Regions from separate parts of the Adhaeribacter radiodurans genome, predicted to be linked through region 2. Evidence: riboswitches for the same ligand, from Rfam matches in the RefSeq annotation. Region 2 holds a riboswitch; the other holds the start of a gene.
The links. A riboswitch is a leader RNA that binds a small molecule or an ion and turns the genes downstream of it on or off. The one in region 2 is predicted to bind thiamine pyrophosphate.
Positions count from the first base shown of each region.

Region 1: linked by a shared signal. The riboswitch ahead of HUW48_RS25735 (class I SAM-dependent methyltransferase) and the one ahead of HUW48_RS15970 (TonB-dependent receptor) in region 2 are both predicted to bind thiamine pyrophosphate.

Region 1 is NZ_CP055153.1:6,518,375-6,534,299, forward strand. It holds gene HUW48_RS25710 (ABC transporter permease) at 1-844, opposite strand, end outside; gene HUW48_RS25715 (hypothetical protein) at 1,253-2,014, shown strand; gene HUW48_RS25720 (Fur family transcriptional regulator) at 2,259-2,633, opposite strand; gene HUW48_RS25725 (NAD(P)/FAD-dependent oxidoreductase) at 2,789-3,697, shown strand; gene HUW48_RS25730 (GNAT family N-acetyltransferase) at 3,981-4,496, shown strand; TPP riboswitch at 4,782-4,876, shown strand; gene HUW48_RS25735 (class I SAM-dependent methyltransferase) at 4,942-5,649, shown strand; gene HUW48_RS25740 (AIR synthase family protein) at 5,651-6,715, shown strand; gene HUW48_RS25745 (thiamine phosphate synthase) at 6,715-7,344, shown strand; gene HUW48_RS25750 (Trm112 family protein) at 7,346-7,624, shown strand; gene HUW48_RS25755 (GNAT family N-acetyltransferase) at 7,776-8,237, shown strand; gene HUW48_RS25760 (hypothetical protein) at 8,512-8,997, shown strand; gene HUW48_RS25765 (DUF4097 family beta strand repeat-containing protein) at 9,255-9,944, opposite strand; gene HUW48_RS25770 (DUF4097 family beta strand repeat-containing protein) at 10,283-11,146, opposite strand; gene HUW48_RS25775 (SusC/RagA family TonB-linked outer membrane protein) at 11,679-14,828, shown strand; gene HUW48_RS25780 (RagB/SusD family nutrient uptake outer membrane protein) at 14,852-15,925, shown strand, end outside.
Region 2 is NZ_CP055153.1:3,940,943-3,956,867, reverse strand. It holds gene HUW48_RS15985 (AAA family ATPase) at 1-371, shown strand, start outside; gene HUW48_RS15980 (aldose 1-epimerase family protein) at 492-1,367, shown strand; gene HUW48_RS15975 (hypothetical protein) at 1,629-1,883, opposite strand; TPP riboswitch at 2,079-2,176, shown strand; gene HUW48_RS15970 (TonB-dependent receptor) at 2,234-4,645, shown strand; gene HUW48_RS15965 (acyl-CoA dehydrogenase family protein) at 5,100-6,257, shown strand; gene HUW48_RS15960 (RidA family protein) at 6,419-6,814, shown strand; gene ruvB (Holliday junction branch migration DNA helicase RuvB) at 7,034-8,074, shown strand; gene queG (tRNA epoxyqueuosine(34) reductase QueG) at 8,321-9,256, shown strand; gene HUW48_RS15945 (hypothetical protein) at 9,261-9,449, opposite strand; gene HUW48_RS15940 (ferritin-like domain-containing protein) at 9,721-10,551, opposite strand; gene HUW48_RS15935 (ferritin-like domain-containing protein) at 10,573-11,322, opposite strand; gene HUW48_RS15930 (BatD family protein) at 11,688-13,058, shown strand; gene aroC (chorismate synthase) at 13,059-14,138, shown strand; gene HUW48_RS15920 (hypothetical protein) at 14,342-15,484, shown strand.

The DNA of each region.
Region 1 (15,925 bases), 2.6 Mb from region 2:
ACAAGCGCACGTACTCGATGCGCCCGCCCACGGGTACCTTGCTCGATTTGAAACTGCCGTGCAGGTACATGTCTTTTACCGGTTGCAAAAACAAATCAATATTGCTATCCTTTTGCTTGGTAGGGATGTAATGCTCCATTTTTTGGTTAAGGCTAGCCAGCGAAGCTCCCGGCTGCAGCAGCACGTAGGTTTTAGGGCCGTTGTTGCCCCAGTCTTTTACCCAATCATTTTCTTTGGCGTAATCGCTAAAGGGCATTACCCAATCGAACTGCAACGATGAGTTTTTAGGCACTTTTTTAAATACGCCGGTAATCTGGTAGGTATCTTTACTATTTACTTTAATGGTTTTACCCACCACGTTCGTCGTCCGGAAATACTTCTGGGCCATGGTTTCCGAAATAGCTACTGAGCGGGGATGTGTAAGGGCCGTTTGCGGATTGCCCTGAATAAAATCGAAAGAAAATATTCGGAAAAAATCCGGGCTGGCGTATGTGCCGGGTTGTTTCAGAGCTTGATCTGCGTTGGTAAATAGCAGGTTAAAACCTGGATGAAGGGTTACGGCTTGCGCTATCTCAGGAAAATCTTTAGGTAAATTCTCTCCTAAAGGTCCGGGAGTAGCATCGAAGGTAAAATCGGAATTGCCGCCGTAATGCTGTACTTCCATCACCCGGTACAGCCGATCAATCTTGGTATGAAATTGATTAAAACTACGTTCGTCCTGCACCCAAAGCATAATTAAAATACTGCAGGTCATGCCCAAAGCCAACCCCGAAATATTAATAAAAGAAAACACTTTGTGCCGGAACAGATTACGTAACGCTATTTTCAGGTAGTTCGTGAGCATATTATCTAAACCAGGATGAACAAAAGATTTTAGAGCCTTACTATTTAGTAAAATTTAAGATTTAGTAACAATAGAATAAGAAAGATGCCATTATTTTATCCTACTTATTATCAATGTGTTATATAGCTTTTGGAGTGTAAAACGTCCGGTTTCGATACAATTTTTTGTTCGCTTTTAGAACAGCCATTTACCCGGTTAAAAGGCGTGCTCAGTATGATAGCCTAATTGTTACTAAATACCAAAAGTAAGCTTGCGACCAGGTTAAATGAAACTTTGCTATATTTTAGGGAATATAAGATTTGCCAGGCTTAGTAAAGATAAAGAGTATTATTTTGGCTTTGCTGTGGCTTCTGGCATAATACCAATGACCGGAGTTACTCCATCTATATTCAAGTTACCAGAAATGCCATGAAAATCGTCAATCAGATAAACCACGAAAATTACCACGAAAGATTAAATGAGTTAATCAATCCTAGTCTCAACTTATTGCAAAATAATCGAAACACCAATAAGAAAAAGATATTAGAAGTTTGCCATACAGGAAAGTTTTTGATGTTTTTTAAAAATCTAAAAATTCAAAAATTGTATGAGCGGCCGGATTTTATCTTAGCTCAAGATGACATCTTGATTGGTTTAGAACACGAAGTTCTATTAAGCCAAAGCCATAAAGAGAAGGAAGGGTTTTATGACAATATATTTTCGATGGTTGAAGAAGACCTACGAAGTGAGAAACAACTTCCAAACTTTTTAGCAAATTGTTATTTGAATAAATATTTAGATTTTCAACCAAAGCACAAACCAGAAATTAGAACAATTTTAAAGGATGTAATTACTGAATTTGTCTTAACCAATCAATTAGTAGAGAATCCGTTAATCGATAGGATTTTTAAAATGCCACATTCACAAATTAGCTTGTGTCCAAACTTAGGAGCTTGGTGGCAACAAAATCTTAGTGAGCAAAACCTTTTAGAGGCCATTATGAAAAAGGAGGAAAAAGTTATTGATTATAAAAAAGCTGGATGTGATAAATTATGGCTATTAATTGTAGTCGGAAGTACAGGAGAAAGTTCCTATGAAATTCCCGATAACTTAAACTTTTTGTTTGAAAGTGTTTTTGATAAAGTGTTTTTGTTAGAGGATTTTAATAATAATCTATATCAAATAAACTAAGGCACTTGTAATAACATTGAATATTCACAATGCCTCCTTCACATTTCGTTAGAGGCTACTCAGGTAAATCAAATCTTCGTTTTCTAAGAAACTTTATTTTGTTTTTATGATACTCATAGGTATACGTAGGTGTTAGCATACAAATATTAAATTAATTCTAAAGCTGAAGAATATAGTTTCATTATTGTTTCTAACTTCACTCCCAGCTTAAGTGCAAACCCCTCAACTCTACTTTTCCTGCTTACTACACGCAACCTAGGCAATACCCGGTTAGCAGGCAATTTACATTTTGGAGTTGGTAGCCGGTGGGTATTTTTACTTCTACTTCTTCTTTCAGGCACTCTACTTTCTGGCATTTCAGGCACCGGAAATGAAAATGATTATGGCGGTGGTGCTTTTCTTCGCAGTTATGGCAAAGCGCGAAATACTGCTTTCCATCGTCGGATACTATTTTGTGCACATACCCGTCTTCACAAAACCTGTTCAGAATGCGGTAAACTGTAACCCGATCCATCGAACCCTTTACTTGCTGCTCAATATCTTCCTGGTTAAATGCCCGTTGGTCAGAATGCAGAATATCTAAAATAGCCTGTTTAGAGGGCGTGCTTCTTCTTTTCATAAATTATTATTGCAACACAGTTGCAATAATAAAAATAAATCTTAGGTTTGCCAAACCAAAAACCAGGTAATTCTCCGGAAAATATAGTGGAGTACTTACCCAAATGCTTAAGCCCTTTACTTTTTCCGGAAATCAGAACCTAAAAAATTAATTTTATGGAAAATTCTAAAAACTTCGATGTGATTATTGTGGGTGGCAGCTACGCCGGGCTTTCGGCAGCCATGAGTTTGGGCCGGGCTTTACGCAAGGTGTTAATTATAGATAGCGGTCAGCCTTGCAACCAACAAACCCCGCATTCGCATAACTTTATTACCCACGATGGCGAAACGCCCGCTCATATTTCAGCTTTAGCCAAAGAGCAAGTTGCGTTTTATAATACCGTTACTTTTTACAAAGGGCTAGCCGTAAGTGCCGGTAAAACAGAACAGGGATTTAACCTTACCAGCCAAAACGGAGATACTTTTACCGCTAAAAAATTAGTGTTTGCCACCGGGTTAAAAGATATAATGCCTAACCTGCCCGGATTTGCCGAATGTTGGGGAATTTCTATTTTGCACTGCCCCTATTGCCACGGCTACGAAGTGAGAAATGTAAAAACCGGTTTACTGGGCAACGGCGATATGGGCTTTGAGTTAGCTAAATTAATTTCGAACTGGACCAAAGAAATAATACTTTTCACCAACGGAGAATCTACTTTAACCGCCGAGCAAACCACCAAGCTGGAAGAGCACAACATCTCTATTATTCAAACCGAAATTAAAGAATTCCAGCACGACCAGGGAAAAATTAGAAATGTGATTTTAAAAGACCAAACAGAAATTTTAGTGAATGCTATTTATGCCCGCCCTGTGTTCGTGCAACATTGTACTATCCCCGAGGATTTAGGCTGCGAAATAACGGAGCAAGGATTTTTAAAGGTAGATGGTTTCCAGAGAACAACGGTGGCTGGGGTATATGCTTGCGGCGATAATTCTACTTTTGGTCGTGCCGTTTCTTTGGCCGTTGCCAGTGGTACTGCAACCGGCGCTTTCGTGAACAAGGATTTAATTGAAGAAGAATTTTAATGACGAGTATAAGTCGAAATCTGTTATGTTAAAATGAACGTGATTAGATAATCAGGATTCTAACTATATTTAGTAAATCTGTAAAGTAGAAGGAGCAAGCCTTAAAGCCTAACTTTAGCTATAATGGTGATAGACGGAGATGGGTTCAGTTCTATATCAATCAGGTATAATAATTAAAAAATTACCTAGCACAACACAATAGTATGCAAAACCTCTGCTTTGCATTAAAGCGACCCCTTAGTAATAATTACCCGAAAGAACCGCAAGATTATAAATATCAATAATGAATTATTCTTTTAGAAAAGCTACCACTTCTGAAATCCCGGCGATATGGGAGATTTTACAACAAGCAATACTACGCAGAAAAGCGGACGGCAGTAATCAATGGCAAGACGGCTACCCCAATCCGGAGGTTATTCTGGCAGATATTGAAAAAGGAATAGGATTTGTTTTAACGGCAGAAGAAAAAATTGTTGGTTACAGTGCCGTAATAATGAACGATGAGCCTGCCTATGCTGCCATTGAAGGAAAGTGGTTAACGAATGCGGATTTTGTAGTTGTTCACCGGGTAGCTATTGCAGATAAGTACGCGGGAAAAGGTTTGGCCAAAAAGATTTTAGAGTTTATAGAAGAGCTTGCCCTTGATAACAATATTTACAGCATTAAAGCAGACACTAATTTTGATAACGTTGCCATGATGAAAACTTTTGAAAAATCGGGCTATACGTATTGCGGCGAAGTGTATTTTAGAGCAAGCCCCAGAAAAGCGTATGAAAAGGTGTTAGCTAGAGCCGCCTAAATACGATAATCGGGTAGTGATAAAGAACGGCTGCTATGCCAGAAATTACATAGCCGTTCACTTTTAACCCTTAAGTATATCTTTTTTTATAATCTATTAAACAATCTTTATTTAACCTGATTTATCGGAATACCATTTCAGCATTAATTAAAATCATCTAAATTATTAAATATAAGACATTTGCCCGTTTAAACTCTATTTTTAGAAGGAGATTTAAAAAACCGGCGGCATAAATATTATCCGTTTAAATTTGATGTAGATAAAAAAATACCATCTTTGCAGTCATAAAATGCATCGGGGTGCTTCTTACCAGAGGCTGAGATTATACCCGTAAACTTGAACTGGATAATACCAGCGTAAGAAATGCCGACAACCGCAGGAATATTTCTATGTAACCACAACTCCATGTTATTTATGGGGTTGTGGTTTTTTTATTTTATCTCTTATGACGAATCAACTCACGAAACCTGATTTACGAAACTGGCAAAATCGCCAGGAGTGGTTTTTTAACCGCGACCACACCGATACTTATGAACTTTGGTACGAAGGAAGATATAAGCGCGCAGAAATCTGGCAGAAAAAAGTAATGGAGCAATTAGTATCCGGCGACCCAAGAGTGAAAACCTTGCTGGAGTTTGGCTGCGGTACCACCCGGTTTACCCGCTGGTGGCACCAAATAGGCATTGAAGCTACCGGTGGTGATATTTCGCCGTTTATGCTGGGGCAGGCTATGCATTTGTTTAAAGGCGATTTAGTAATGGCCGATTCGCATTTTATGCCCTTTAAAGACCATACCTTCGATGCACTGGCATTCATTACCACTTTTGAATACTACAAAGACCCGGTAAAAGTAATTCGGGAGGCGGCCCGGGTAGGTAAATACGGTATTGCTATGGGTATGATGAACCGCAATACCCCTAAATTTTTCCGGCGGCGCATTCAGGAGGCTTTTGGTAAAAATCCATTTTACGTTACCGCTACTTTTTATACTCCCGCCAAACTAATAGAAATTATTCAGCAGGCTTTGCCCGACCGGGATTATTCTATTAAATGGACGTGTACGGGTTTACCGAAATGGTTCCCGGTGCAGCAATGGCACCTGCCTTACGGCGATTTTTTTGGATTATACATAAAATTTAAAGATAGAGTATAGCATGGCCGCACTTGGTAAAATAACCCAAACTGGTTTTGACGAAATTTTTGCCGGCAAACTTGGTTTCCCCAGAAAAGAAGTACTTACCGGGCCTGGCTTTGGCGTGGATGTATCGGTAATAGATTTACCCAACAATTATGCTATGGCCCTTACCAGCGATCCGTTATCGCTTATTCCTTCATTAGGGTTAGAAGAGTCGGCCTGGCTTTCGGTACACTTAATGGCTAACGACATGGCTACTACCGGTTTTGCTCCCCAATACGGGCAATTTGTGTTAAATCTGCCACCCTCGTTATCCACCGCTGATTTCCGGATTTATTGGAATTACATACATCAATTTTGTTCTGATATAAACGTAGCCATAACGGGCGGGCATACCGGCAGCATAGAAGGGCAAAACTCTACGGTAGCGGGTGGCGGTACTATGGTTACCGTAGCCGAAAAAAATAAAATACTGGTTTCCAAAAAAGCACGGGTCGGGGATTCAATTCTGGTAACCAAACAATGCGCCATTTCTTCTACGGCTATTCTGGCTATGAGCTTTCCGGAAACAGTAATATCCAAATTAGGCCAGGAGATTTACCAGCAGGCTTGCAGTTTATTTTACCGGACTTCTTCTTTGCCCGATGCCCTTATTGCCGCTCAGTTTAATCAGAATAACGATAATGAGCCAATTGTTTCAGCCATGCACGATGTTACCGAAGGGGGAGTTTTAGGAGCGATTTACGAAATGGCGGTTGCTTCGCAAAACGGAGTAGTGGTTTATAATAGTAAGCTCCCAATCAATTCCGTTCAGCAGGAAGTTTGCCAGCTTTTTTCTTTAGATCCCCGCTATTGCATTGGGGCCGGAGCCATGTTGCTAAGCGTAAAAAAAGGACACGAAACGGAAGTAATCGCCAGCTTGGCGCAAAAAAATATCCCATGTACCGTAATCGGCGAAATGGTAGATAGTAGCCAAGGGTTGTATATAACCGAAGAAACCGGCGAAAAGCAACCGCTTATTTACCAGCACCACGATCCGTATTGGGAAGCATTCTTTAAGGCCCTCAAAAACAACTGGCAGTAATGGAAAGAATTAGAAATATTTCCGGTGGCCTGTACTTAATTGCCGATGCTGGCTTGGAAGAATTGGTTCTGCGGGAGAAATTAGAGGAAGCCCTGCAGAATGGCGTGAGCATTGTTCAGTTGTATAATACCGAGAATGCTTCTGTTACGGTTATAAACAAAATTTGCACGTTATGCCACAGCTACCAGGTACCGGTTTTAGTAAATAATAACTGGCATTTGCTTCTTACTACTCTACTGGATGGCGTTCATTTTGATTCTGTACCTGATAACTTAGCAGAAATAAAAAACACAGTTAAGAGAGAGTTTTACAAGGGCATTACTTGCTCCAACAATTTAGCGGTAGTACAATGGGCGCACGATAACCAATTTAATTACCTGTCTTTTTGTTCGCTTTTCCCATCAGCAACGGCTGGTTCCTGCGAAATTGTTCATTTCGAAAATATTCAAAAAGCGCGCGCCATTACCCACTTGCCTTTTTTTGCGGCAGGCGGCATAAACCTTCATAATCTATCGCAATTGGCGGAACTTCCACTAAATGGAATTGCGGTTGTATCGGGTATTATGGCTTCCGATAATATTGGGCTTACCACTCAAAAATACCTTCACGAATTAACTAAAATAAGCTAATATGAAACTGGAAACCATTCAAAAACTTTGTTGCCCTTTCGACAAAGCCGAGCTCGATTTACAAATAATTACCCGCGATACGTCGAATAATATCATGGAAGGGGTTTTAACCTGTACACAATGCCAGAGATATTATCCTATTATTTGCGGCATACCCATTATGTCGCCGGATGAGTACCGCGAGAAGCAGTTAGAAGCGCCTCTGGTAGAAAAATGGAATCCCGAATTATTATACCAAAATAGCCACGATTTTAAACTTCTGGAAAGTAGTAAGGAGTAGCGTTTCTTTTCTGCGATCCGGTAAGATTAAAAGTACTTCCAGTCGAACAAAATTATATCTTTACAGAGTGCTTTTACCCGTTGTTTGCTGTGGAATGAACATTGGTTGTAAATGCCTGGGCTAATTATTAAATTACATTTACCTAAAAACTATGACTAATACTACTCTTCTTCGCACCGATTCTGATAACCCGGATTTTCAAAAATTAGTAGTTCTGCTGGATAAGGATTTAGCTATTAGAGATGGGGAAGAACATGCTTTTTATGCGCAGTATAATAAAATTAACGCGATTAAACACACCGTAGTAGCTTATAAAAATAACCTGGCGGTGGGCTGCGGTGCTATAAAACCATACACCGATCAAACCACCGAAGTAAAAAGAATGTTTGTGCTGCCGGAATACCGCGGGCAGGGAATTGCCGGTGAAATTTTGCGGGAGTTAGAACAATGGGCAAAAGAATTAGCTTTTGCCGAATGCATCCTGGAAACTGGTAAAAAGCAGCCCGAAGCCATCCGTTTGTATCAGAAATCCGGTTATTCTTTAATCCCGAATTACGGTCAGTATGTAGGAGTAGAAAACAGCGTTTGTATGCTGAAAAAACTAACAGCCTAATCTAAAAGTTAAGTACAGCAACCTTTACGAATGCTCTGGTTCGTGATAGATTTGGTGAAGTTATACCTTCTGGACTAACCAGATACCAGCTAATAATAGCCCTAGGCGTACTCTCAGCAGAGCTAATTAAGTTTTTTCTTACCTTTTATTACAGGAATAAAGAAACCCCAGGCACGTGCGTTTTATTAAATTATTTAATCTTCTTTAGAAATAGGTTCTGCCTGGATGCTGTTATTTACTAAATTACTACCCCGGGCCTTAAAACTGCATTCTTATGGTATCTGACCAGACCAATGAAACCAACACTATACTGAGGCATTTACTCGCCACGATTGCCTACCGGTTAACAAAATGTATAATAAACGTGGAAACAGATTTTCTGCGGTTCAATTCGGGTAGCGGCGCGCGCAAGCCCGTTGAGATACTCTATCATATGGCATCGGTACTCAGTTTTTGTTTGGCAGAAATAGAGGAAAAGGAAGTAATAAGACCCGTAGCTTTACCAGAAGAACAAGAAACCGGGCGCTTTTTTAACTTACTGCAAGCAACAGATAATGCTTTAACTAAGAATAAAGTAGAGTTAGATAAAGCTTTGCAACTCATCCAAGGCCCTTTAGCCGATATGCTGACCCACGTGGGGCAACTTGCCCTGCTAAGACGGTATTTTAATAAGCCTATCGAAGCAGAAGACTTTATGGAGGCTAAAATAAAAATGGGGGTACTTGGTCTGGAAAAACAAGAGGCGGCCACTAACTTGTAAACCAAATTCTTATAGGAAAGGCCTTTCTCAAAAAGAAACGGAAGATAAGATAATTCTCCTGAACGTTAACATCAAAAGAATGGAACATATTCAGGTAAAAGCACTTGGGCCAATACCGGCGTTAAGTTTTAACGTAAAAAGAAGCTCTTAAGGCACAAATTGGAGTTTAGTAAATTTTAAAACAAATAAACCAGGGTTTACTGTTGTTTTGAGAAGTTCTAAGTACACAACAGATTTACTTTCAGGAGTATAGCGCATTATTGTTGCTGGCGGAAGTAAACATTATTGTGAATAGTTTCCAGGTCTATGGAAGTTCCTCCGCCATTGATGGAGCCCATTAAACGACGTTCGTCTTTTTTGCCGGGGAATTTAATAGCCAAGTTCGAAAACACATCGCCGTGAACGGTTTTTAAGGTAACATCAGCGCCTTTTTTTTGCGGCCAACTCAAATCCACAAACCCATGAATAGACTTTGCGCGCACGGGACCGGTTAAACCCCGGAGTTCTATGCTGCAATGCACACTTTCTACTGTTACAGCGGCGTCGCGGGGCACGAAAACTTCGTAGTCAATCTGCTGACAAGTAAATGCCTGTACGCCATCCTGATAATAGTAATTGTTGCGTTGGTTATCCGGGCAGTCTTCGGCGCGACCGGTTTTTAATAATTCCCGGTCAAATTTTACATCAATGCGGGCAATACCGTTTTCGGCGTTAAAGGTTGGTTGCAGCGCGTTGTTCAGGCGGCCCCCGTTAATTTGGTACGTCATTTTAATGGAAGCATCTTCGCGGTCCCAGGCCGTAATTTTAATGTTATTTCCAATGTCGAATCTTAAATTTACTTTTTTATCGGTAGGCACCGACATGGTTTTTTCTATTATTTTAGGCTGAGCCAGTGCCTGCAAAGTAAAAAGACAGCCAAGCAAGGCCAGGGTAATATTTTCTTTCATATTTTAATTAGATATTAGAATTAAATGGAAAGAGAAATCAAATGCGTTTAAACAAAAAGTAAATACTGGAAAGTAGCGTTTCGTAAACAAGATGGCCTGAAACAAGTTGCTTTTTATCTCTTCTCGCCGTCCTCCGGAAAGGAGCTAACTAGTTAAGAGCAATTGCCAGGCAGTCTCCATAAGGTCATTTATTGGTCTTCTCTCCTGTTTATCTTTTTTATCGGTTAGTTCCTTACCGGATGGCGGTCTCTGCCAGTAGCTTTCTTGTTCTGAACCTGGATTTTAGACAAGTTTGGTTTTGTAAACGTACCCCGTACTACCTGAAATTTACTATTTTTTCATTTTTGCTTGCGGATAAAAATATCGCTGTGCACGGCCGAAATATTCATTTCTACTCCGCCATTGTTGGTTTTACCTTTTATAGTATTACTGCCGGCAATTTTAGCTAAACCATTTTTACTATCGGTGGGGCGGCTAATGTCGAAGTCGGTGTAAATTTCGCCGTGGTTGGCTGCCAGTTCCCAATCGGCTTTGGTAGTGCTGGGCAGGGTTATATCAATCGGGCCGTGTACAGATTTAATAGAACTGCCTTTGGCCTGGTTCAATTCAGAAAATTTAATATCCAGGTGGCCATGAATGGCGTTTGCCTGTACCGGGCCGGTAATGTTGGTAAGGGTAGCGCTGGCATGCTGTAGTTCTAAATCTATTTCCCCGGCCGTGTCGGAGAGTTCAAATTTACCGCCGTGCGGACTAGTTTCGTGGTATATTACCGCCACATTTTTTGGCACTTTAATCGTGTACTCGCTGCCCCGCCGGGAAGCTTGCATAATTTTAAGTGTGTTATTTTCTTTTACTACTGCCAGTCCCAGGTTGGTATTATCTTCTACCTCGCTGAAAAGTGAATGTAAACCTGCGGCCCGTTCCGGTACTTCATAGTCTTTAGCTTCTATAATTACTTCGTCAGAATTATGCCCTACTACCTCCACCGAACTCCGGTACACCTGTATCTGCACCTGGTTGTCTTTACGGTTACTCAGCTTGGTTTTGTAAGTGAGTGGAGCTATGGCGTTGACTTTAGCAGTTGATTCTAGCGGCTTAGGTGTAGTGAAGCTGTTTTTGGATTCTAAACTCCGGTGCGCCGTTACAACGCTCGTGGCCATAATAGTAAAGCAAACAAAGGCGAGTATTCCTGATTTTTTCATGTTGATGAAAGGTTAGTTAGTAGAATAGCAGAGAATTATAAAACTTCCACTAACAAAGACGACTAAACCTGCAATACATTACAAGCAATCAGAAAAAAATAGGCAAGCTTAAGTGAGAAGAAATGTAAGAAACAATCTCTATTTTAAACTATTGATTTAAATAGGCACCTTTCTCCTTTAAATATTTAGATCCAAAGAACTATTACAAGCATTTAGCTTTCTCTTACAGGCTTATTAATTGGAACATCAGCAGTAAAACTTTCGGGGAAAGAAGCATTTAGAATATTTACTATTTCAGGAGGTTTTAACGGCCGGTTTTCTGCATAAATAACTGCCCGATTACGTAACTTATTAGAAGGATTTCGGTTAAAATATTATAAAAAAACTAATCCAACTGCTATTTTCTATAGTACAATTAGAAAATGTTCAATAACTCTTTTATTCCGGCTCCGTTGAAAAATCAAAGTTCCTGATTTTTAAATTCTGTTAAGTTTACTTTTCCTATAAATTAATTTACTAAATCTGTTTATTTATGAGAAACCTGATACCCCCGCTTCTTTTTACTTTGGTTGCCCCCCGTTTAAACTTATACCGGCAAAATTATACTGCTTTTAAGCTAGTACTTATACTGGGGTTAAGTTTATGTTTCAGTAACTTATACGCCCAAACCACGGTAACCGGAACTGTTTCCGGTGCAGGTGGTGAAGCTTTGCCAGGTGTAACGGTATTGGTAAAAGGTACCACTAACGGTACTACCACCGATGCCAACGGCAGTTATAGTATTGGCATCCCAGCCGGTCAGGAAAATGGCACCCTCACTTTTTCTTTCATTGGTTATACCAGCCAGGATGTGGTAATTAATAACCGCACTACGGTAAACATAACCTTAGCCGAAGATACCAAAGCCCTGCAGGAAGTAGTCGTAATTGGTTACCAGACCGTGCGGAAGCAAGATCTAACCGGAGCGGTTTCGGTGATTAACCCGGCAGCCGCTAACCGCGTAGCCACTAACTCGGTGGCCGAATCTTTACAAGGCTTAGCCCCTGGTATTACCGTCCGCAACAGCGGGGCTCCGGGACAAATGGCTCGTATTGAAGTGCGGGGTGCAGCTAGTTTTGCCAACACCGATCCTTTGTACGTGATCGACGGGATGATTGCTGATGCCAATACCACTATTAATAACAATGACATTGAATCTATTCAGGTATTAAAAGATGCTTCGGCGGCAGCTATTTACGGTGCGCGGGCGGCTAACGGAGTAGTGATTATTACCACTAAACAAGGAAAAGAAGGTCCGGCTAAGGTTTCGCTTTCGGCGCGTTATGGCATTCAACGCATTCCGAAACGCTATGATGTAATGAACAGCACCGAGTTTGCGACTATGCAGAGTACTCAATACGAGAATTCGGGCCAAACTCCGCCCGCCAGCATAGGTTCGGCTTTTAACCCGAATATTAACACCGATTGGCAGGACGAAGTAATGCGCACGGGCAATGTACAGGATTATAACCTTTCTTTATCAGGAGGTTCTAAAACTGGTACGTACCTTATTTCGGGCAGCTATTTTACGAACAAAGGCGTTTTGATCGGTAATTCTTTTGAACGGGCTACTTTGCGGGTAAATACTCGCAGCACTAAAGGGCGGATAACCTTCGGCGAAAACATGGTGCTTTCTAACTCCAATACCAAAGATATTCCGGGTACCAATACTACCGAAATAAATCCTTTTTACAATGCACCGCAAATGCTGCCGATTATTCCGGTACGGGACCCTAGTTATATAAATTCTACTAACCCGGCTGGTTGGGGCTTTGGGCGGGTAGATGCGGTTACGTACGTGTCGAACCCGGTAGCTATCGCCGATTTAAATCCCCGCAAGTTTAATTATGCCAAGCTGGTAGGGAATGCTTTTGTAGATGTTAAAATTGCTGATTGGTTAACCTACCGCTTTAATACCGGTGCCGAGGTTAGTTTTGATTATTACAACGAAATCCGGAAAGTGGGCGTGTGGGAATTTAATGCAGCTCCGCGCAACAGTTCCATCGACGAAGACCGTTCGCGCTACTTGAATCTCTTGTTCGAAAATACACTTAATTTTAATAAAACTTTTGGCGTACATAGTATTAACGGCGTGGTGGGGGTTACGCAACAGCACGTTACGCGCGAAAATACTTCCGGCGGCCGCTCCGACTTACAAATTTATAACAATAATTACTTTACTACCATTGGTTCGGCCAGCGGTACTTCGGTAGCCGGTGGCGGACGGCCTATAGATTACCGTTTATACGGTTACCTGGGCCGGATTATTTACTCCTACAACGATAAATACTTGTTAACTCTTACGGGCCGTATCGATCAGGACTCCCGTTTTGGATCCAATTACCGCACCGGTTACTTTCCTTCTGTTGCCGCCGGGTGGCGCATCAGCAAAGAAAGCTTCTTTAATGTGGACTGGGTAACCGATTTAAAAATTAATGCTTCTTACGGTGAGTTGGGTATTGTAACGCAAGGTTCTTATGATTACACGGCTTTTATCAATAATAGCCCTAGAGCCATTTTTGGACCTAACCAAACTCCCTTTGTTGGCAGCACCCAAGCCCAGGTAGTTAACGAAAATCTGAAATGGGAAGAACGGGTGGTACGCAATATTGGTATTGATGCGGGCTTCTTTAACAATAGCTTAATCGTATCGCTGGAAGGATATAACTCTTTATCGAATGATAACTTATTGCAATTGCCGGTGGCTGGCTATTTGGGAAATTTACGGGGTGATCCGTTTATTAACGCCGGGTCTATCCGTAACAAAGGTATCGAGTTTTCGGCTACTTATCGCAACAGTAACCAAGCCCTGAAATGGGATATAAGCGGTAATTTTACTACCATTAAAAACGTAGTAGAAGATGTAGGAAACCAGGGCGAAGGCATTAACTACATTCAGTCGGGCAATACCCGCACCCAGGTGGGCCGTTCTTTAGGAGAATGGTACGTCATTCAAACCGATGGATTGTTTCAGACTCAGGAAGAAGTAAATAATTACGTAAATTCTGCCGGGTTAAAAATTCAACCTAATGCCAAGCCGGGCGATGTAAAGTTTATTGACCAGAATGGAGATGGTACCATCAATGCCAATGACCGCACTTTTAGAGGATCGCCGTGGCCTAAGCTTCAAACCGGTGCTCAGTTTAATGCTTCTTACAAGCAATTTAGCCTCAATTTGCAATTGATAGGCGTATTTGGCAATAAGCTTTATAACGATGTCCGGCGAGCCTTAGATTCGTACCAGCAAACTAATTTCCGGAGCGATATTAGTCCCTGGTCCCCAACCAACACCAATACCGAAGATCCCCGCATTGCCTTAAATACCGAGCAAAGCATTATTGATAACAACCGCGGAGACAGCGATCGTTGGTTAGAAAACGGCTCTTACGTGCGGCTACGGAACGTGGAACTGGGTTACAACGTGCCGGCTGCCTTATTGGGCCGGGCAGGTCTGCAAAATGCCCGTTTCTTTATCAGCGGACAGAATTTATTTACTATAACTAAATATTCTGGCCTGGACCCAGACGTAGTGGGAAATCCTGATCCTAACATTGCCCGCACCCGCATTCTGGAACGGGGAGTAGATTTAGGTAACTGGCCGGCTAGCCGCGTATTTTCCTTTGGTGTACAGTGCGATTTTTAAGCTAAGCTTCATCTAGATAGTATATGAAAAAGATTTTTATATTTTCCCTGTTTATTGCCTGTTTAGGTTTAGGCAGTTGCGAGAAAGAATTGGATATTGTAAACCCCAACCAGCCAACAGTAGAAGTTTTCTGGAAAACCGCCGATGATGCCCAGAAAGGAGTAAACGCGGTTTACAGTACACTGCACCGAGGCGCTATTTCGCGTTGGCTACCGTTTTATTACATTATTCGCTCCGATGAAGGCCGTAGCCAAAGTCCGGCTACCGATATCGTAAATAACATGGACCAGTTCCGGATAACCGATTACAATTTCTGGGGTTCGTACGATATCTGGCGCGACAGCTACATAGGTGTTTTTCGGGCCAACCAGGTTATTACCAACGTGCCCGCCATTCAAATGGATGATGCCCAAAAGCAACGGTTAATCGGCGAAGCCAAGTTTCTGCGGGGTTTATTTTACTTTCACCTGGTAACCTTGTGGGGGAATGTACCTTTAATGCTGGAACCCTCTACCACTACCGATAAACCCACTACAACACCGCAAGCTCAGGTATGGGCGCAGATTGAAAAAGATTTGACGGAGGCAGTTGCCGTTTTACCCACTACCTATGCAAACCCCGACGATTTAGGACGTGCGACCAAAGGCGCAGCGTATGCCTTATTAGCCAAAGCTTACTTGCAACAACGTAAATACAACGAATCCCTCACGCCCTTGCAATGGCTGGTAACCGGCGAAGGTAGTTCGCTTTACAGCCTGATGCCTAATTACCGCGATAATTTTTTAATTACCACTGAAAACAACGCCGAGTCGGTTTTTGAATGGCAATTCCAGCGGAACCCTACCGAAAACCACGACGACGATACCGATCCCCGGGCAGATAATTTAAATTATGGTACCTCTATTGCGCAATTTTTTGCACCTCCGGGTGTTGGCTGGTCTGATGGCGAAGCCCAGCGGTGGGTAGTGCATCAGTTCTTGAAAGAACCAACTGTTAGTGGGGATAGAGACCCACGTTTAGCCGCTACTTTTCTGTTTGATTCTACTGACGTGCGTGGACCGCAATTTACCCAGATTTATGGACAGGCTTTTGCACAA
Region 2 (15,925 bases):
CGGATGTAGAAAATATTGCAAAGGAGCAGCTAGCCCGGATGAATAAAGCTCTGGAACAAGCACCCAAGCTTATTTTTTTTGATACTGAACTGATAGTGCTAAAAATTTGGCTGGAAAATGTGTATAGTACCAGTCCGGTTTGGCTACAAGAAGCTATTAAGCAACAAAATATAGATTTGTACTTGCTGATGGACATAGATTTGCCTTGGGAACCAGATCCACAACGCGAACACCCGCATTTGCGGCAGTTTTTTTTTGATTGGTACCAACGCGAATTACTAAATCATAAATTTAACTTTGTAACAATTTCCGGTTCTTACCACGATCGGTTTGAAGTTGCTCGCCAGCAGATAGATAAACTTGTATTGTAAAGCTAAGTTGCTTGTTGTTTTTAAAGCAACTTAATTTAGTAATTAAATAAGCTACCCAGGCGGGAATTTAAATTTATGGCTTAGAACGTAAAGCTTATAATCTGAAACTTACCTACTCTCATGCATACTCTTCAAAACAATACTTACCAAATTAGCGTGCAGGAGCACGGCGCAGAACTGTGTAGTTTTAAAAATACCCAAACAAACCTAGAGTACATCTGGCAGGCAGATCCGGCGATTTGGGCGCGGCATGCTCCGGTTTTGTTTCCTATGGTGGGTAAGCTCAAAAATAACCAGTACACTTACCAGGGTAAGTCTTATACTTTACCACAACATGGTTTTGCCCGCGACCAATCTTTTACATTAGAAAGTAAAACCGAAAATTCATTAACATTTCGACTGAACCAGTCCGAAGTTACCTTGGCGAACTATCCCTTCGATTTTGGGCTTTTTATAAGCTATCGTTTAGCAGAAAATGCCTTAACCATAAGTTACCGGGTGGAAAACCCCAGAAAAGATAGTTTGTATTTTTCTCTGGGAGCGCATCCAGGTTTTAATTGTCCCTTATTACCTGATGAAAAATTTTCGGATTACTATCTGAAATTCGAGCAACCGGAAACTTTAGAAAGGTATTTATTGAATAATGGTTTGCAGAACGGCCAAACGGAACCAGTGCCTCTCGAAAATGACAATCAATTGCCGCTTACTTATAAATTATTTACGGAGAAAGATGCGATAGTTTTAAAGAACCTGCGTTCCGAAAAAATTAGTCTGCGAAGCAAAAATCATGATCACGGTTTGGATTTTACTTTTAAAGGTTACCCGTATTTAGGCATTTGGACGAAAGGCCAGGATGCCCCGTTTATTTGCCTCGAACCCTGGCACGGCATTGCCGATAGCATAAACAGTTCCGGCGAGCTTACCGAGAAAGAAGGTATAATAACCTTACCGCCAAATGAAGTGTTTACCTGTGAGTATATTATAGCTGTGAAGTAATAAGCTTCAGGAAAATGAACCTGGAATAATTTCGAATATAAGCGCAATGCTTAAACAATGGTATTGAGAGCCGGATGAGAAGTTTAAAAATGCTTTCGAATAAGTATTTTTACAATTTTAATTTTGTTAAACTTCTATAAAATGGAAATCTAAATAATCAAGAATTTCAAAATTGATTAATTTAAAAAATAAAAAAGGCTTTTGCTCTGATTAGTAAGTATCAGGGCAAAAGCCTTTTTTGCAGACCGGTTAAACTACTTCTTAGGAATATATTAGTACACCATCTTCGCGCACAAAAATGCGGGGAGCAGGTTTATTATAATCCGGTTCAAAATCATTTACAGGAAGAGAAATTCCCGGGGGTAAGTCTAGATCCGGTAAATCTAGTCCAATTGGCTCGCCACCATCATCATCGCTGCCTTCAGAAGAAGGTCTATTGTATTTCCGGCGGGGCATTACAATAAAATACGCCAGTATAGTAAGCACCGCAAAGGTATAAAGTAGTGAAATTAACATAGCATTTAGTCACTATTAAAGGTTAAGCTGCATTTAATAAGGCCATTATGATTGTAACGTAATACCTAATAAGAGGTTTTTTTATTCAGGCCTGATTCTGCAACATTTTTTGTGCTCAAAATCAGGATAACAATATAATAAATAAAAAGTAAATAAGATATAATATTTGTAATAAAAAAAATTGCGGTTAATTTTGACGCAGTTTAGGGGTGCCTTAATAAATCGGGCTGAGATCATACCCATTGAACCTGATCCGGGTAATGCCGGCGAAGGGAAACACGGTTATTCTTTTGTTGCTTATTTTTTATCGGGCATTCCTGCTTGGTTTTTAATTAATCTATTTCAGCAGGATGAAACACGTACTTTTACTTTGGGTCTTTTTGGTAGGGCCTTTTTATTCTTTTGCTCAATATACAGTGAGTGGTCGGGTAGTGGATGCGCTTTCTCAGAAGCCTTTAATAGGGGCCACCGTTCAAATAAACCGAACCGGCACTACTACCAATGAACAAGGTTTTTACCAGTTATCTGCTATTCCAGCGGGTAAACAAACTTTAGCCGTATCCTATTTGGGTTATGAAACGGGTACTATTACGTTAAAAGTACAGCAAGATATTACGCAAAATGTAACGTTAAACCCCACCAGTTTACGAGCGAACGAAGTGGTAATTACCGCTACTCGGGCTAACGACAAAACAGGTACAACTTTTACCAACGTAGATAAAAAACAAATCTCTGAACGTAACTTCGGTCAGGATTTAACTTATTTGTTAGAACAAACCCCATCAGTAGTAGTTAATTCCGACGCGGGAGCAGGGGTAGGTTATACAGGTATTCGTATTCGTGGTTCGGATATTACCCGCATTAACGTAACCGTAAATGGTATTCCGGTCAACGACGCCGAATCGCACGGAGCCTTTTTCGTGAACATGCCCGATTTAGCTTCTTCGGTGCAGGACATACAAGTACAGCGGGGAGTAGGAACTTCTACTAACGGGGCGGGGGCTTTTGGGGCAAGTTTAAACATGCGCACCATTGGCTTAACCCCCGAACCCTACGCCGAAGTTACTAATACATTTGGTTCGTTTAACACCTGGCGACATTCGGTTTCCTTTGGGACCGGGTTAATGCATAATAAATTTACTATTGATGGACGTCTATCTAAAATTTCTTCGGATGGCTACATCGATCGGGCTTTCTCTAAACTGAAATCGTATTATTTTGCGGCGGGTTACACGGGTAAAACCGGTATGCTGAAGTTTGTTACTTTTTCGGGGCAGGAGCAAACCTACCAGGCCTGGAACGGGGTGCCCGAAGATTCACTTAAAACAAATCGTACTTATAATTCTTTAACCTACAACAACGAGACGGATAATTATCAGCAAGATCATTACCAATTGCATTATTCTAAAACTTTTGGGTCTTTATTTGATTTTGGAGGCGCCTTCCATTTAACCCGGGGCAAAGGCTATTACGAACAATATAAAAATGATCAAAGTTTGGCCAATTATAACTTGCCACCCGTTATACTCGGCGATACTACCATTTCCCGGACTGATTTAATCCGCCGCAAATGGCTCGATAATTATTTTTACGGAGCTACTTACGCGCTTAACTACCATGCTGCCCAAGGATTATTTAAGGCAACTTTAGGTGGCTCCTGGAACCGCTACGATGGCGATCATTACGGCGAAGTAATTTGGGCACGTTTTGCTTCTAACAGTGAAATCCGGCAGCGTTATTACCAGGGCGAAGCTCTAAAAACCGATTTTACGGTTTACGGCAAAGTAAATTACCAGGCAACCGATCAATTAAGTTTGTTCGGGGATGTCCAATCCCGAATTATTCATTACGAATTAGCCGGTACCGACGACAACCAGCGGGATGTAACTCAGCAAGCAAATTTCACTTTTTTAAATCCTAAAGCCGGTATAACTTACGCTTTTACGCCCAATCAAACAGTGTATGCTTCTTACGCCGTAGGTAATCGCGAGCCAGTCCGGAGCGATTTTGTGGACCGCAAAGGGAGTGAGCAACCTAAAGCCGAAACCATGTATAACCTGGAAGCAGGTTACCGCTTACGGGAAAACCAAACCTACGCCAATGGCAGGCAAGTGCGCTACAGTTTAGATGCGAATTATTATTACATGGATTATTATAACCAATTAGTATTAACCGGTCAGTTAAACGACGTGGGATCGCCGTTGCGTACCAATATTAAACGGAGTTACCGTACAGGTGTAGAGTTAGCCGGTTTAGTTAACTGGAACGATAAGGTTGAGTTTAGCAGTACGGTTACGCTTAGCCGGAATAAAATTAAAAATTACCTCGAAACAGTTTATGTATACGATGCCGATTATAACGTAGAAAATACTGTAGAAAATACTTATGCTGAGACCGATATTTCTTTCTCGCCTAATTTTATTTCGGCGCATAAATTAGAAATTCAGCCTGTTAAAGGTTTACGAGCAGCCCTACTGTACAAAACTGTAAGCAAACAGTATTTAGATAATACATCCAATGATTTACGCCAAATAAAAGGTTACCAGGTAGCCGATGTGCGCTTGCGTTATACCATTCAACCTAAGTTTATGAAAGAACTGGTATTAGGTTTACTCATTAACAATATTTTAAATAAAAAGTATGAGGCAAATGGGTATACGTTCAGTGAGCAATACTCCGGCGACCCTACCCGCTACGATTACAACTATTATTATCCGCAGGCTACCCGTAATTTTTTATTGTCGGTAGGGGTTAAATTTTAGATCGCGGATTTACGCGGATTCTTTTTATGAATTAAAGTTATTAAGATTCTCTGCCAGGAACAGAATGGACTACATTGTATATAAGTAGGCAATTTTTGAGAAATTCAATAAAAAAGCTTCTTCGGAGGCTTTTTTATTTTTAGCAAGGTTAAGATAGCAACTTAGTGGGAAGACCGGTAATTATTTATAATAGAATGGATGGAGATTCTGCCAAGAAGTGGTAACTTATCAGGCACACAACAATTCTGAGAAAGCTAGGTTATAATACCATAGGTTAAAGAAGTATCTTCCTAAAAAGTATATAATTGCTTACTAATTGAGTATAACTTTATTAAAATAGAACATTAGCTATCTTTCAAGAATATCCACATAGGTCGAATTTTTAATCTATTTAATTTTACATTTTAAAATCTGCGTAATCCTATTAATCCGCTTAAATCCGCGATCCTTAATTATGACCGATTATTTTCAAATTTCTGACCTGCTAACCGAAGAGCATAAGCTGATTCAGCAAACCATGCGTGATTTTGTGCGGCGGGAGATTTCACCATACATAGAAAAGTGGGCACAGGATGCGTATTTCCCAATAAAAATTGTCCGAAAATTTGGCGAAGTAGGTGCTTTTGGTCCTACCATTCCAACGGAATACGGTGGCGGTGGGCTAGATTATATTTCATATGGCCTTATAATGCAAGAAATTGAACGTGGCGATTCAGGAATGCGGTCTACTGCCTCGGTGCAAGGGTCATTGGTTATGTTTCCTATTTATCAATATGGTTCGGAAGAGCAGCGGCGTAAGTATTTACCAAAATTGGCGAGTGGCGAATGGTTGGGTTGTTTCGGTTTAACGGAACCCGATTATGGTTCCAATCCGGGGGGTATGCTCACTTCTCTCAAAGAAAAGGACGACTATTTTGTTTTGAACGGCTCTAAACTGTGGATTTCTAACTCTCCCGCTTGCCAGGTAGCCGTAGTCTGGGCCAAAAACGAAGAAGGCCGGATTAAAGGGGTTATTGTAGAACGGGGAATGCAAGGCTTTTCTACGCCCGAAATTCATAATAAATGGAGCTTACGCGCGAGTACAACCGGCGAACTGGTTTTTGAAAACGTAAAAATTCCAAAGGAAAATATTCTGCCTAACATTGAAGGTTTAAAAGGACCTTTAAGCTGTCTTGATTCCGCCCGATACGGCATTTCCTGGGGAGCTATTGGAGCCGCTATTGACTGTTATGAATCGGCCTTAAATTATGCCAAGCAGCGGATTCAGTTCGATAAACCCATTGCTTCGTTCCAGCTAGTGCAGAAGAAACTGGCCGAAATGCTCACCGAAATTACTAAAGCCCAACTAATGGCCTGGCGACTAGGCACTTTAAAAAACGAAGGTAAAGCAACTACCCAGCAAATATCCATGGCCAAGCGCAACAGCGTAGAGATGGCTTTACAGGTGGCCCGTGAAGCCCGACAAATTCACGGTGGAATGGGGATTACCGGCGAATACCCGATTATGCGCCACATGATGAACCTGGAATCGGTAATTACTTACGAAGGCACCCACGACATTCATTTGCTTATTACGGGTGCCGATATTACGGGTATTCCGGCGTTTAAGTAAACAAGACCCAAGTAGCAGGATCTAAGTAGCAAGACTAAAAATAAATAAAACAAGCCTAGCATTAGCGAAAGTCTTAGCCAAGGAAGACTTGTGCTTCATAGACATTTGGAAGTTTAGTCTCCTGACTTCAGGAATAAAAGCAACTATTATCTAAGTTAATCATGCAAACTAAAAATCGTCAAAATATTTCTTCGGGTGCTATTTGGGAAGATGTAATAGGGTATTCGCGAGCCGTGCGCATTGGCAATGTAGTAGAGGTAGCTGGTACCACAGCCGTTGACGGTGATGTGGTAATTGGCCCAGGTGATGCCTACGAGCAAACCAAATTCATTTTGTCTAAAATTGAAAAAGCCTTGCAGGAAGCTGGAGCAAGTATGGCCGATGTCGTCCGGACCCGGATGTTTGTAACAAATATTGCTAATTGGGAAGACATTGGCCGCGCCCACGGAGAGTATTTTAGTACTGTTAAACCAGTTACCTCTATGCTGGAAGTAAAAGCGCTCATTCAGCCGGAATTATTAATAGAAATTGAAGCAACCGCAATTCTGTCAACCTAAAATAAGAATCAATATAACTAGCTTGCAAATTTAGTAATTTAGAAGTTTTAAAGAAAAATGCAAGTAAAACAATTGGAATTTGCTAAATATTTTGGGAATCTTAAGGATTAATATAAAAAAGTTAGTTTTTTGGTTTAATTTTCCAGCCATAAAGGAGCGATTTACGGGTTTAAAGTGTTAACTTTAAGATATAAAACCGGAACTTTCGACTACTCATATATGCGTGAAGAATATTTAACCGGCGGTGACGATCATATGTCGCAGGCCGAAAAAGAAATAGACAAAGCCCTCCGGCCGTTAAGTTTTCGGGACTTTACTGGTCAGGATAAGATTGTCGAAAATTTAAAAATATTTGTGCTGGCTGCCCGTCGGCGGGGCGAAGCATTAGATCACGTGCTCCTGCACGGACCTCCAGGTTTAGGTAAAACTACGTTGTCGCATATTATTGCTTCCGAGCTGGATGCCAATATAAAAATGACCTCCGGCCCGGTACTGGATAAACCCAGCGATTTAGCCGGATTGTTAACGAACCTCGAGCGCAACGATGTTTTATTTATTGACGAAATTCATCGCCTCAATCCCATCGTGGAAGAGTATTTATACTCGGCCATGGAAGATTATAAAATTGATATTATGTTGGATTCGGGTCCAAATGCCCGAACCGTGCAAATCAGTTTAAATCCATTTACTTTAATTGGCGCTACTACTCGTTCGGGTTTACTTACTTCCCCATTACGGGCGCGGTTTGGCATTAATTCCCGCTTAGAGTACTACGACTCTGCTTTACTAACCAGCATTGTAAAACGGTCGGCAGATATTTTGGGATCGCCTATTCACGAAGATGCGGCTTTCGAGATTGCCCGCCGGAGCCGGGGTACCCCCCGGATTGCCAATAATTTATTACGCCGTACCCGCGATTTTGCCCAGATTAAAGGTGATGGTACCATTACCGTAGAAATTGCCCGATTTGCGCTAAATGCTTTGGATGTAGATCATAACGGTTTGGACGAAATGGACAACCGGATTTTAAACACCATTATTGATAAGTTTAAGGGTGGTCCGGTAGGTTTATCCACTATTGCTACAGCCTGCGGCGAAGAATCCGAAACCATTGAAGAAGTATACGAACCGTTTTTAATTCAGGAAGGATATATTAAGCGTACTGCTCGTGGTCGCGAAGCTACGGAGTTGGCTTATATTCACTTAGGTAAAATTCCACCGCGGCAAGTGGGTACTTTATTTGATTCGCCTTTATCTTGAGTTTAGAATTTGTTTAGTTTTTTGGGAAAAAGCAGGCTTAATGCCTGCTTTTTAATTCATGAAGATTTACTAAATTTCTATACTCAGCAATATGGGTACTTTAAGCATTTCCAAGTGCTTTAAGTAAAAAAATCTTCTTTAGTGTTAGATTAAGCCATTTACCTATTAGGTTCAGCGATTAAAATTAGTTGTTGATTAGGACTTAATTCTATATATTTTTGTTACAGTGCCAAATCAAACTCTATTTTGTTATTAACTCAACATTATACGCAATTAGTAAAGCAAAAAGCCTTAGAGCTAGGCTTTATGTATTGCGGCATATCAAAGGCCGAATTCCTCGAAGAAGAAGCACCTCGTTTGGAAAATTGGCTAAACCGTCAGATGCACGGCCAAATGCATTATATGGAGAACCATTTCGATAAACGCCTGGACCCACGTTTATTAGTAGACGGCGCTAAATCAGTAGTTTCTTTGCTGCTGAACTATTACCCGGAAGAACAGCAACCTGCAGATACCTTCCAAATTTCGAAATATGCCTACGGGCAAGATTACCATTTTGTCATTAAAGATAAACTTAAAACGTTGCTGACCTACCTGCAGGAAAATATTGGAGAGGTAGGCGGTCGGGCCTTCGTAGACTCGGCTCCGGTTTTGGATAAAGCCTGGGCCAAAAAAAGCGGTTTAGGTTGGGTAGGGAAAAACAGCAACTTAATTACTCCCCAAGTAGGTAGCTTTTACTTTATTGCCGAATTAATTTTAGATGTAGAATTAGACTACGATGGTCCAATAAAAGATTATTGCGGCACCTGCACCAAATGCCTGGATGCTTGCCCTACCAATGCTATTATAGAGCCTTACGTGGTGGATGGGAGTAAATGCATTTCGTATTTTACCATTGAATTAAAAGACCAGATACCCGATACTGTAAATGGAAAGTTTGGTAACTGGATATTTGGCTGTGACATTTGCCAGGATGTTTGCCCCTGGAACCGTTTTGCGCGGCCAAACCAAGAGTCTGCCTTTCAACCGCATCCGGACTTAAAAAACTTATCAAAAAAAGAGTGGCAGGAAATTACCGAAGAAGTATTTAGAGAAGTGTTTCGTAAGTCGGCCGTTAAACGAACGGGTTATAACGGCCTCATACGTAATATTAAATTTGTTACACAAAATAAAGAAGACTAAGTTACTAAGAAGCTTTCGTGAAAACCCGGTTAATTATGCTGTGGTAAATTCCGGAGAATCGCGCATAGCACCATTGCCGTAGTTGTTCTAATTCTTCCTGAGCGAGCATTTTCAGAGCTTTACGAAGCTCTTTTTCAAATAATCGGACATCAAAACTTACTTTAACAAGAATAGTTTTAACATACTCTAACATTTTTTTGGTGTTTAAAATCTGAATTTTTTATTTAACAATCCTTCAAAATAAAGGCTTACTTTGATGTATTTAATATACGCAATTGACTTAGGTATGTTGAAGATATTTTAAAGAATTATTATATTTATACTAAACATCATTATACTTAAGTAGTTAGGGACTGTTTTATTAAATAATATTCAAAAACCAGATTTTAAATTTATTAAGTACCTTAAATAAAAAAGGATGGGTAACCCATCCTTTTTTATTTACTTATATAGAGAAATTTGAATTATTTTAAAAATGGAGTAACAATGGTAGTTACCTGTTCGGTGGTTAAAGGCTCGTCAAAGGCTTCGGAAGCGGCAGCATCGCTAATGGTTATGCCACCAAAAGTTCCGGTTATTTTCACTGTTGCTTGGGTAGTTACATCTTCCCCGTCGTAAACAGGCTGGATTAAGGCGGGTAAACCACCGCGATCTTTTCCGGTAATCCAAGGTTTCTGATCGGCCGGCATGGTGGCCATGTCACGGCGCATTCGCCGAATGTGGGCCGCATGGCGGGCTTCAACCGAATGGATTTGAAGCGCAGCTTGCAATACGTCGTTGTTACTCATTAAGAAAGCCGCCTGTCCTTTATAGGCCCGTACTCCGGTATCTTCAAAAGCTTGAGCTACGGCTAGCATAGTACCATAATCAGTAAAGGTTTTGCCACCCAAAGCGCCACCGGCATCAAAATCAAAGGTATCAGCAGAATAATTAGGAGCATCGGCTCCTAGGGCAGTTTTTAAGAAGGCTACGTGGGCTATTTCGTGGTCCCGGATTGTTTCAAATGCTTTTTTACCGGCTGGAGTGGCAAAAATATCTTTAGCCGCGGCTTGTTTGTAAAACTCAGCTTCTAAATTTTCTAATAAAAACGCAAATTTAAGTACATCGGTAACCGACCGATTGGTTTGCCCATAAGCTTTATTCAGCATGGAACTAAAAGCCAATGGTACCGCGGCAACAGCTAACTTTTTGCCAAATCCGGCAAAGTGTTTAAAAATTGCCCGACGAGAATCCAAGCGGTCGTAAACTTCCGGATCTACTTTTTCAATTTGGGTAAGCAGGTTAGGTATATTCATGGTTTGTGGTCTCCTTTAAAATTAAGATGTAGGTAACTTACTAAAGTCAATCGTTTCTTTTACAAAGCTTTTGGCTGCGCCCAATACTGTTGCCGGATCGGCCACTAGGTCAAATCCTTTATCATTATTAGCGGTATCGGAGAAAGTGCCATTTTCGATTAAATCCCGAATTTCAGCGGCATGACGAGCTTCTACCGACACTATTTTACCGGCTAATACCAGAAAATCGGGAGTTGTAAGAAGTTTACCCGCTCCATTGTAAGCAGATACACCTAAATCTTCGAATGTTTTTGCCGCATTCAAAACCGAAGTACGGTCGTTGAAATTAATAGAAGAAAAATTTGGGGTTAAGCCTGGAATTATAGCAGCCGGAGCCGCGGCCGTTAAAGCTGCTTTAAAAAATTCGCGGTGCGCAATCTCGTGGTCACGAATATCGGTTAAAATTTGCGTTTCCAGAGCCGTCATACCAGCGTACTTAGTAGTAATTACTTGAGTATAGAAAGCGGCTTCTAGTTGTTCCAAGGCATACGCATAATTTAAAATGCCTACATCTCCGGAGCCAAGACTAACAGCATCCGTTCCGGTTGTGGGAGGCGTATACACCACTCCATTAAACTTACCATCATCGTCGTCGTTACAACCAGATAGTAACAGGGTGGTAAACGCAGCCCCAGCACCGGCGAATTTAAAAAAGCTTTTCCGGTTTATGGGTTTGTTAACCGATTCCAGTAACCCATAACCGCTTTCATTCGGTTTCAATAGTTTCGTCATAATAGGTAATTAAATTAATTGTGAAACATAAAATCTGTGATGGGTAAAGATGAGTTAGAAAGGATTATCGGCACCTTACCAAATTGCACAGTTAACCGACCTACGAAATGTCTGCTGATTTTGGATTTCAACTTTTCTAAAATAGAGTATATATTTTATTACAAACCGGGGGAATTCTTATTTACCTCAAAAGAAAAGTTACTTTATGCGCTATAAACCTTATTTATTTTGGCGTGGGAGACATACTTTTATTTTGGCAGAATAAAATCTAACTTTCCTTCGTTTTCCGGCGAGTTAGGGTTTGTTAGAATTAAATCTTGTTTGTGCTTAAAAAAATTGCCTTATTTCTTGGCTTTATAATGTGTATGCTGCCTGGCTATAGCCAGCAGATCAGCATTGAGTTTGGCTCGACCAGAATACCAATTGAAACGTATTTTACTATTTCCATTCGCCTGAAAGGAGCTACCCTAAAAGAAGCTTCCATTTTCCCGGAAATTGAAGGTTTTCAGAAAAGCAGCCGGTTTTCCAAAAAAACAACTTTAAAATCGGGTAATAACCTGCTGGAGGAAATACATACACAAAATTACGCGGCCTTAAACGAAGGTACTTTTGTTATAAAACCGTTTACAATGGTGGTTAATGGTATTCCGGTAAAAAGTCCTGGTACCAGGGTTCAAGTAGGACCTATTACAGAAGACGAAAATGCTTTAGAAACTACAGCGGAAGTGCCACCCGAAGTAAAAAATTCAACGATTAAAACGCCACAATCTTTTCTGAACTTAGAAACAAGTAAAAAACAAGTTTATATGGGCGAAGGCTTACATGTAGCCTTATACTTTTATTTACTTCCCTCAGAAAATGGGCAATTAGAATTTTATAATTTTTTGCAGCAATTACCTCCTTTATTTAAGCAAATGAAGCAACCAAATGTTTGGGAAGAAGCTTTTGAGCAAACAGAAATTTTACCTGATTCGGTGCAAGTAAGCAAAGTGCCTTACCTAAGGTATAAATTATATGAAGCGGTTTACTATCCTTTAAATACCCAAAATTTAATTTTTCCGGCTTTATCTTTAAAAATGGTAAAGTACACCACAGCGGAAGATGCTACTTTTGCAAACGAAAAGCGTCAATCGGAAATAAAAGAATTTACCACCGAACCGGAAAGTATTCAGGTGAAACCATTGCCGGCTCATCCATTACGCGAGTCCGTTCCCGTAGGCCTTTACCGCCTCGACGAAACCATAGATCGCTCGCTTATTTCTTTAAACCAGGCGGTAAATTATTCTTTTGCCGTAATCGGAGAAGGTAATATTGCCGGTTTACCCAATCCTACGTTGCAGAATCAAGCTGCCTTGGAAATATATCCGCCTCAGATAAAAGAGAACCTGCTCCGGCAAAGAGAGCGTATTTCCGGCTCTAAACGGTTTTTGTACTCCATTGTTCCCAAAGCTCCCGGTACTTTTCCGCTTAGCCGTTTATTGCAATTTGTGTATTTCGACCCGGTACGAGAACAGTACGATACGCTTACCTCTAAATTAACCCTTAAAGTGAGTGGTAAGATTAATAAAGATGCCGCCATAGAAACCGGCATTACCGGCGACTTCTACAAACTCATCGAAACGGAAGACAATGCGCTCGTGAGCATGCATAAATTCGAAAAACTTAAATTGTATACCAACCTGATTGTATTACTTTTGCTGATAATATCAGTTTACATTTTTTTGAGAAATAGATAAATGAGTAACTCGTACGGCAAAATTTTCCGGATAACTACTTTTGGCGAATCACACGGGCAATCTGTAGGAGTAGTGGTAGATGGCTGTCCGGCCGGTCTGGAAATTACACGGGAAGAAATTCAATTAGAGCTAGACCGGCGGCGTCCGGGGCAATCTAATATTACTACCCAACGTAAAGAAGAAGATGAAATTATTATCCTTTCTGGATTATACGAAAATACAACAACCGGCACCCCTATTGCCTTAATGGTGAATAATAAAAATCAGGCTGGTAAAGATTATTCTCACTTAGAACACGCTTTTCGGCCTTCGCACGCCGACTATACCTATACCGCAAAGTACGGTTTGCGCGATCACCGGGGAGGCGGGCGATCTTCGGCCCGTGAAACTTTGGCCCGGGTAGCGGCGGGTGCCATTGCGAATAAATATCTAAAACAGCAAGGTATTCAAATTGCCTCTTATGTTTCTTCGGTGGGGCCTATTGCTTTAACGGAGTCGTACGAACAGTTAGATTTAACCCAAATCGACAGTAATAAAATTCGGTGTCCGCAACCCCTGGTAGCCGAAGAAATGATTCGCCTGGTAGAAGAAACCCGTAAAAACCGCGATACGATAGGAGGGGTGATTACTTGTGTGATTAAGGGAGTACCGGTAGGTTTAGGAGAGCCCGCTTTTGATAAATTGCACGCTGAGCTAGGTAAAGCCATGCTGAGTATAAATGCAGTAAAAGGATTTGAATACGGCAGTGGGTTTGCCGGAACTGTTCTTTACGGTTCGGAGCATAACGACGAGTTTTACACCGATTCGAATGGTCGGGTACAAACGCGTACCAATCACTCCGGTGGTATACAGGGCGGTATTTCTAACGGACAAGATATTTACTTCCGGGTAGCTTTTAAACCAGTGGCTACTATTCTGCAACCCCAAACCAGTATTAACGATCAGGGCGAAAGCATTACCTTGGAGGGCAAAGGGCGCCACGATCCTTGCGTATTACCACGGGCTGTACCAATTGTAGATGCCATGACTGCTTTGGTGCTGATAGATTTCCTGTTACGCCAGCGAACCGTTCGGGTGTAAATAGATTTTTAAATTTCCTATTTAGAGAATATTTGTTTAAAACACGAAAGCCGCTTTTAAGATAGAGCGGCTTTCGTGTTTTCTGGTGTGTTGCATTTAAGTTGGCATGCTTTTTTATTCTGTTATCTTACATTCTACTTCGTCGGAGCGCCACAGAGCAGGTATTTGTATACGAGGTTAATCATAATAATGCAATTCTAAAGATGGACAAATTTGTACTTACTAAATTCAAAAAATTATTATTGTATGGCATACTGCTGATTAGCTGTGCTTGCTCCAGCGGAAAGCAATCTTTCGAAAAAGGCGATTATGACCGGGCCGTTTATCAGGCAGTAAACCGGTTGCAAAAAGATCCTAAAAACAAAAAGGCTTTAACCACTTTGCAGCAAGCGTATCGCTACGCCCGCGAAGATCATCAGAATCGAATTAAAGACGCCATTCATTCAAGCGAGGTATTTCACTGGGAAAAAGTTATCCAGGAATACGAAAGTATGAACAGTTTGATTGAATCCATTCGGGGATGCCCCTCTTGCCGGCAGGTTATTGGAGCTGAAGACAAATACCAGGAGCAATTAGAAACAGCTAAGCAAAAAGCCACCGAAGTACGTTATGCCCTTGGAATTAAATTGTTAAACGAAAATAATCGGGTAAGTGCCAAAGAAGCCTATCAACATTTTGAGCGCGCCGACCTGTTTATTCCGGATTATAAAGATGTCCGGCAAAAATTAAACAGCACTTACTTAGCCGCCCTGTTAAAAGTAGTAGTAGAGCCAGTTGAAATAGAAAAGGGAATCTACAAGCTGAGTAACGAATATTTTCAAAATAAAATTTTTGAATACCTGCAACATTACGAGGAGAAAAGCTTCATAAAGTTCTACACGCCGCAGGAAGCCCGGGCAAAGTCTTTTGTTCCGGATCAGGTGCTAACTCTCTCTTTCGATGATTTTGTAGTTGGGCAAACTTATTTAAAAGAAAAAGAACAAGAGGTAACCCGGGATAGCGTTAAAACCGGAACTGTTGAAGGTAAAGATGTGTACGGCACCGTAAAAGCCAAATACATTACTTTCGAGAAAACAATTTCTTCAAGCGGTTTGCTTGATTTTAGAGTAATGGATTGGAAAACAAAAAATGTTATTACACAAGAAAAGATGCCCGGTACTTTTGTTTGGCGCGACGAATGGGCTTCTTATAAAGGTGATGAAAGAGCCTTAAGCAAAGATCAAAAAAAGAAAGCTAATCGCCGGGAAAGTCCAAAGCCAGCTCCGCATTTTCTTTTTGTGGAATTTACTAAACCCATTTACAACCAACTTACCAGTAAAATTGAAAGCTTTTATCGTAAATATTAATTGCTAGTACAGTAGTAGAAAGCTAACAGTAAATTAACTAAAGGTTGTATTGATAAAAGTTACTGTTACAACTTTGAATGTAAATATTTGCCTTTATTAACGTGAGTTCGAGATAAGAAACACACGCATAAAAAGTAAGTTAATCTTCTTTGATTCTTCCAGAATGACAGGAATAGACGGGAAACTCTACAGTTTTATCCTTTTGGCTATTACAGATATGTTTTTTTGTTATGAAATGCTTATATCGAGCCCACGTTTTATTAGATTTTATTAGTAGAAATAATTACAAGTAAGAAAAGGGATGGAGTGGATATAGCTGTTCTTCTAAAGGTAACCATTGTACATCGTAGCTAAACCGATTCCTCCGTTAGAGTAGTATAATTTAACTTATTTTGTCTATATGTTTATGTTTAAATAAATATAATAATCGGATGTAATCCA